DNA from 3 places in the Bradyrhizobium sp. PUT101 genome. Region 1 is predicted to be linked to each of the others. Evidence: riboswitches for the same ligand, from Rfam matches in the RefSeq annotation. Region 1 holds a riboswitch; each other region holds the start of a gene.
What was found. A riboswitch is a leader RNA that binds a small molecule or an ion and turns the genes downstream of it on or off. The one in region 1 is predicted to bind cobalamin.
Positions count from the first base shown of each region.

Region 1 (2,198 bases):
GCTTTGACTGCCTGATACCCGCGCCCCAGGGCTTGTCGAACTGGTGGCGCACGCGTTCGCCGACCGCCTGCAGCAAGAGGCGCATCGGCTTGCCCGCGACCGCGATATAGCCCTTGGCGCGCAGCACGTTCTGCTCGCGCGCCAGACGCTGGACAGAGGCGACCAGCGCATCGACATCCGTGACTTCCGGAAGATCGATCACGACGGAAGCGAAATCGTCATGCTCGTGCTCCTCTTCGCCGTCATGATGCGAGGGGCGCGCGGCGAGATCGTTCTCTGCAGCAGCGCCAAGGCCGAGAATGACGCGCGCATCGATCGCGCCGTCGGTGACGGGGAGCATCGGCACGCGGCGCGGCATCTCGGCGGCGATCGCCGCCTTGGCAGCTTCGATGCCGGCGCTGCCCGCAAGATCAGCCTTGGTCAGCAGCACGATGTCCGCGCAGGCGATCTGGTCCTCGAACACTTCCGACAGCGGCGTCTCATGATCGAGATTCTCGTCCCCCGCGCGCTGCGCTTCGACGGCAATCGGGTCCGGCGCGAAGCGGCCGGCCGCAACAGCCTCGGCATCGGCCAGCGCGATCACGCCGTCGACGGTGATGCGCGATCGGATCTGTGGCCAGTCGAACGCCTTCAGCAGCGGCTTCGGCAGGGCCAGGCCCGAGGTCTCGATCAGGATGTGATCCGGCCGGACCGGGCGCGCCAGCAATTGCTCCATGGTCGGGATGAAGTCATCGGCCACCGTGCAGCAGATGCAGCCGTTGGCGAGCTCGACGATGTTCTCCTCCGGACAGTTCGCGTCGGCGCACGACTTCAATATCTCCCCGTCGACGCCCTCGCTGCCGAACTCGTTGACGAGCACGGCGAGCTTCTTGCCATTCGCGTTGGCGAGCAGATGCTGGATCAGCGTGGTCTTGCCGGAGCCAAGAAAACCGGTGACCACCGTGACCGGAACTTTTGCGAGCGAGTTCATTCGGCGGCCTCCGGCACGATGGCAATGGGGGGAATGCGGGCAAGCGACTGCTTGCGGAAGATTTCCGGGCGGCTACGCCAGGGCACGAGGCCATCGGGCGCGGCCGCATAGGCCGCTGCGCCTGCGACCACGTCCTGCGCATTCGTCTCGGAGAGACGGCCATAGACATAGGACCAGCGGCCGGGCGCGCTGAGCGCGACCGAGCAGCCCTGGCTGCAGGCCGACAGGCATTCGACGGGAACCACATCGACGCCGTCGGGCACGCCGGCGTCGAGGATCGCGCCATGCAATCGCTTGCCGGGCGTCGTCTCGCCCTCGCCAAGCGTCTGGCCGCCGCGGCAGGTGATGCAGACATGAAGTGTGACGGTCATCGCCTCTTCCAGGATAAAGAGCGGGAGGCGAGAGGCACACGGACCCTGACTCAAGAGGCCGTTTCCCCGTCGCGGAACACCCCGTCCGCCGGTCCAAAACTCGTCCGCGCTGGCAGGTCTCCCGGCTTGCGGAGCAGGGCTTTGCCCTTCGATCCCCGCCTTCCCGATTCCCGCGGGAATCAGTGGCTTCGGGCATCTCTCCGGTCACGGTCGCGGGGGCGGCTGCATTTTGGACCCAATCTTGCGGATTCGGACCCTATCGCATTCCCTCTTCGCCTGTCGTAGGACAGGAACCAACGCCGGGCCACCATTTGCCGGTGGCTGCCACTTGTCAAGCCGAAGGAATGGTACGATGACGCCTGAACCGGATACCCGAACGGGCGAGGAAACCGACGCCCGGCACGCCCAAAAGATGGCGAAGAAGAAGGCCGCCCGCGACAAGATCATGGCGACCAAGAGCGGCGAAAAGGGCCTGATCATCGTCCACACCGGCGCCGGCAAGGGAAAATCCTCCTCGGCCTTCGGAATGATCGTCCGCTGCGTCGCCCATGGCCTGCCCTGCGCGGTCGTGCAGTTCATCAAGGGCGCCTGGGACACCGGCGAGCGCCGCCTGCTCACCGGCCATTTCGGCGATCTCTGTCAGTTCCACGCGATGGGCGAAGGCTTCACCTGGGAGACGCAGGACCGCGCCCGCGACATCGCCGCCGCGCGCGCCGGCTGGGAGAAGGCCAAGGAACTGATCCTCGATGAGAGCTTGCGCATGGTCGTGCTCGACGAGATCAACATCGCGCTGCGCTACGATTATCTCGACATCACTGAGGTGGTCGACTTCCTGACCACGCAGAAGCCGCCGATGA
Region 1 covers NZ_CP197207.1:6,771,889-6,774,086, reverse strand. The annotation lists gene cobW (cobalamin biosynthesis protein CobW) at 1-970, opposite strand, end outside; gene ACSHT2_RS32270 (DUF1636 family protein) at 967-1,341, opposite strand; cobalamin riboswitch at 1,436-1,654, opposite strand; gene cobO (cob(I)yrinic acid a,c-diamide adenosyltransferase) at 1,694-2,198, shown strand, end outside.

Region 2 (2,198 bases), 1.6 Mb from region 1:
CATTTAGCGCGCATTCTCGCAGCACGCGGGCATCGCCGATCGGCGGTGGCTCGTGGTGGCCGGGGTTCGTTGCGATGCAGCGCACCTCGCGAGTGTCATCGTGCTGTGCCTGACAGGGCAGGTCCCATGCGCTTCGTTGCCGTGATCATATTCGCGCTCATGACGGCGGCCTGCGACCAGGAGCGGGACATCACCGGCTCGACGACGTCGACCTGTCCGCTACGAAACTACAACTACAATCCACGCGACATGAACCAGTGCGTCAACGCCTGCAGATCGTGCGATCGCGGCACCACGGTCACCTGCACGACATCCTGCACCCTCAAGGGGGCTCGCTGAGCGGATTACCTTCTGCCTTGCGAGGCGTCGCAACGCGCGATCCCCGGCTCCCCAATCGTCCTCGCCGTCTCGACCTGATAGGGTCGATCGGAGCAGGGGGACATCGGATGAAATTCGCAAGCTTTGAAATCGACAACGCCGGAGGTCTCGTGGGAACGGCGAGCAGCGCGCAGGCTTCCAGCGAACGTGGCGTCGACGGTGCCGAGGCACCGGAACGATTCACATAGGATAGTCATTGGAAGCAGTGGGCAGGACGCGGAGTCCAATGGAATGGGTATGCTCGATCCCGGCCGGTTCCTGGTATCGTGCTCGCATTGCGATGCCTGGCCGATGGCCGCCAACGTGAAACGTTCAAGCTGGTCGGCATCCCCGCATGAGGTCCGTTTCGTCTGCACGCGCTGCCGGCGCGAAGAGACCGCGATCGTCTCGGCCTCCGGCGAACTGACGCCGATCAAGCGCCTCGACGCTCCGCCGCGGGATGTCGCTGTGGCCTGGGCTCAGGCCCAGCGCCCGCGGGGGCGAACGTAGGCGGCGCAGGGCATTGCTCGATTCGTTGTGGAGCCGGCCGATCGCGTCTGCGGCCAAGATGCCAGCGGTCGATTGACTCCCGGCCTGGGCGCCCCGTAGATTGGCCGCTGGCGGTTCTCCTCATGGAGATCAAAAGGGAACGTGGTGCGAGATGTCCCAAGGCGGGATCTTCTCAATGCCATGGCTGCCCCCGCAACTGTAAGCGGTGAATCTCTCGTCCTATGCCACTGGGAATTTCGGTCCTGGGAAGGCGACGCAGAGGTAACGACCCGCGAGCCAGGAGACCTGCCGTCAGCCGTGGTCACACGCGAGGATGTCGGTCGGGGAGTACAGACATTAGCTTCACCGGAGCAATCGATCGCTCCGCCGTAAAGCCTCGTTCGCTGTGACGTGCCACTGACGTCATGCCGAGGTTATGATTTTGTCCCGTTTTGTCACTGCCGCCAGGCGCTGCTGCGCCGGCATCGTTGCGGCCGCTTCCTTCTATTCGCTCGATCCCTCCATCGCCCACGCGCAGCAGGCCGGTGCCGAACAGCTGCCGCCGGTCGAAGTGACCCAGCCTGACGATCAGAGCCGTACGCGGGCCAGGGCGGCCGGCGATGGCGATGCGGTGAGGCGCCGGGTGAGCCCGAATGGTGCGCCGGGCGGGACCGGCTCGTCCGGCTCGGGCAGTGGAGCGGCCGCCGGCAATGACGGCATCGTCGGCGCGGCCACGACCATCATCACGGCCGCAGACATCGCCCATGCGCCGTCGCAAACGCTGGCCGAGATCATCGCGACGCAAGTACCGGGCGCCCAGATCACGACGTTCTATGGCGGCCAGATCGGTGCCAAGACCAGTGTCGATCTGCGCGGCTTCGGTGCCTTCGCCACGGCCAATACGCTGGTGCTGGTCAACGGACGGCGGCTGAACGACATCGACATGGCGCAGGTGGATCTCTCCACGATCCCGCTCAATGCCATCGAGCGTATCGAGATCACGCGCGGCAATTCCGGTGCAGTGCTGTATGGTGACAATGCGGTTGGCGGCGTCATCAACATCGTCACCAAAAACGGCGTCGGCGGCCCGCCCGCGACAGCGCGCATCGAGGCCGGTTTCGGCTCGTTCAACGCTGGGCTCGGCAACGTCTCGACCGCGCTCAATTCCGGTCCGTGGTCGACCTCGTTCCACGGCAATGCCGTCAGGACCGACGGCTACCGCGACAACAATCGCTATTCCCAGGAGAACGGCGTCGGCAACCTGAACTACACGATGCCTGGCCTGACCGCCTTCCTGACCGTCACCGGTGACAATCAGGAGCTGCGACTGCCGGGCGGCCGCACCGTGGATC
Region 2 covers NZ_CP197207.1:877,654-879,851, reverse strand. The annotation lists gene ACSHT2_RS04280 (hypothetical protein) at 127-339, shown strand; gene ACSHT2_RS04275 (hypothetical protein) at 610-867, shown strand; cobalamin riboswitch at 962-1,174, shown strand; gene ACSHT2_RS04270 (TonB-dependent receptor) at 1,289-2,198, shown strand, end outside.
Region 2: another riboswitch for cobalamin. It lies ahead of ACSHT2_RS04270 (TonB-dependent receptor); the one in region 1 lies ahead of ACSHT2_RS32270 (DUF1636 family protein).

Region 3 (2,198 bases), 1.4 Mb from region 1:
GGCGCCGGCTGGCACCCATAAGACCCCCGTGCTGAACGAATGCACGCGCAATGCACAGGGGAGACACAGGGCAGCCGAAACCCGGCCTTCCCTGCGCGATGGTTTGACGGCCTATGCCGCGCTCTCCCGGGAGCCGAGTTCCTTCTGGCCTCCCTCGCCTCGACGAAATTCACGGCATCGCGCCGGTTGACGCGAGTGACGCCTTCGCCAGGGCTTGACCGTAGCAACGACGGCCAGGACCACACGGTTTCGCCGTACGCAGGCCATCCGGCTTCGCCAAGAGGCTCCGCCGGACATGGGCGCCGTCCGTCTTCGCGGTCCGCGCCATGCTCACGAGGTTCATCCCGCCCTGCACGCAACAAACCGCCTTTAACGCCGCCCGCGTCCACCGCAACCCAGCCCGCGTTCGTGACGACGTACGACCGCCCCTCTGGTGGGCTGGGATGGCCGGCACATACGACAAATCCGAATTTCGGTAAAGTGGAATATTTTCGAGGAGAGGGGTTGACAGCGGATTGGTGTTTCGCCCGACGCCGCCCGGTGGACGATCGGCGCGTCGCCGATGACGGTGCGACGCGCTGAACTGTCTCGGGGCAGCCAGTTGACAGCCCTTCGCAAATAAAACTAGGGTGACTGCGACGGTTCTCCTTCGGGAGATCAATAGGGAATACGGTGCGGGGATCCCCCAACGCCGTGGCTGCCCCCGCAACTGTAAGCGGTGAGCCTTTCGCCAAACGCCACTGGGCCTGCGAGCTTGGGAAGGCGGCGACAGGCAACGACCCGCGAGCCAGGAGACCTGCCGTCAGTCGTGGTCACACGCGAGCACATTGGGCGGGGTGTCCTGGTGGGTGTTGAGCTGTCTTCCTCTTGAGGCAGCGGCCAAACTGCGTTCGCGGTGACGTGCCACGTTATCGCGAGTCTATTGATGACCTCCCGTACAATCTTCGCGCCACAGCATCGCCGCGCGTTGCTCCGTTCAGTTGCATTCTCCTGCCTCGTATTCTCCTGCCTCGTGTTGTCGACGGATGGCTGGGCACAGTCCGAAAGGCCGGCCCAGACGCTCGATCCTGTGGTGGTGCAACCGCCAGCGAGGCCACCGAATGCTCGCAGCACCCGACGTAGCGATGCAACGCGCCTCGCGCGCTCACGCCAGCAGCGAGGCGTAGCTGCCGACACGCGTGCTCCGACTGCCAACCCGACGGGTCCCGAGTTCGCCGCACCGACGCTCAACCTAACCGGCGCTAGCACGGCCGGTAGCCGACTCGGCTTGACGCGACTGCAGACGCCGGCCAGCGTGGAGGTGATCTCGGCCGAAACCATTTCTGAACGCGGCCAGCAGAACATCCTCGACGCGGTGACGCAAAACGCCACCGGCTTCACGGCGAGCCCGGCACCGGGCAATGGCGGAGTCTCGTTCAATACCCGCGGCTTCACGGGCCTTGGATCCGTCATGACGCTATACGACGGCACCCAGCTCTATATCGGCGCCGGGACGGTGACGTTTCCGTTCGACACGTGGTCGACCGAGCGCATCGAGGTGCTGCGCGGCCCTGCATCGATGATGTATGGCGCGGGTGCGGTCGGCGGCGCCATCAACATTGTTTCGAAACTGCCGCTGTGGATCCCTCGCAACCAGGCCGAGATGTCGCTGGACAGCAACATGACGCGGCGAATCGCGGTGGACAGCGGCGGTCCGGTGAGTAAGGACGTCGCCTATCGTATCACCGCCACCGGCAACATGTCGGACGGCTGGGTCGATCGCGATAATACCTCCAATGCCGCACTTCATGCCGTGGTTCAGGTTAAGCAGAACGAAGACGTCATCTGGACGCTGTCTACAGATTACGGTGACCGCAACCCGTCGCGCTACTTCGGCACGCCGCTGATCAACGGCAGGCTGGATGAATCCCTGCGCTTCAAAAACTACAACGTCAGCGACAGCCACATCCGCTACCAGGATAGCTGGAACCAGGTGAAGACCGATTGGCAGATCACCGATGGAATCTCGGTCCGGAACACTCTTTACTATTTGAACTCCAAGCGACACTGGAAAGACGTCGAAAGCTACGCCTACAATCCTGCCACCGGGCTCATCAACCGAACCAGCTATATCGAGATTTTTCACGATCAGCAGCAGCTCGGCAACCGCATGGACGCGAAGTTCCGTGGGCATGTCCTTGGCATGGCCGATGAGTTCG
Region 3 covers NZ_CP197207.1:5,367,150-5,369,347, reverse strand. The annotation lists cobalamin riboswitch at 623-818, shown strand; gene ACSHT2_RS25905 (TonB-dependent receptor) at 926-2,198, shown strand, end outside.
Region 3: another riboswitch for cobalamin. It lies ahead of ACSHT2_RS25905 (TonB-dependent receptor); the one in region 1 lies ahead of ACSHT2_RS32270 (DUF1636 family protein).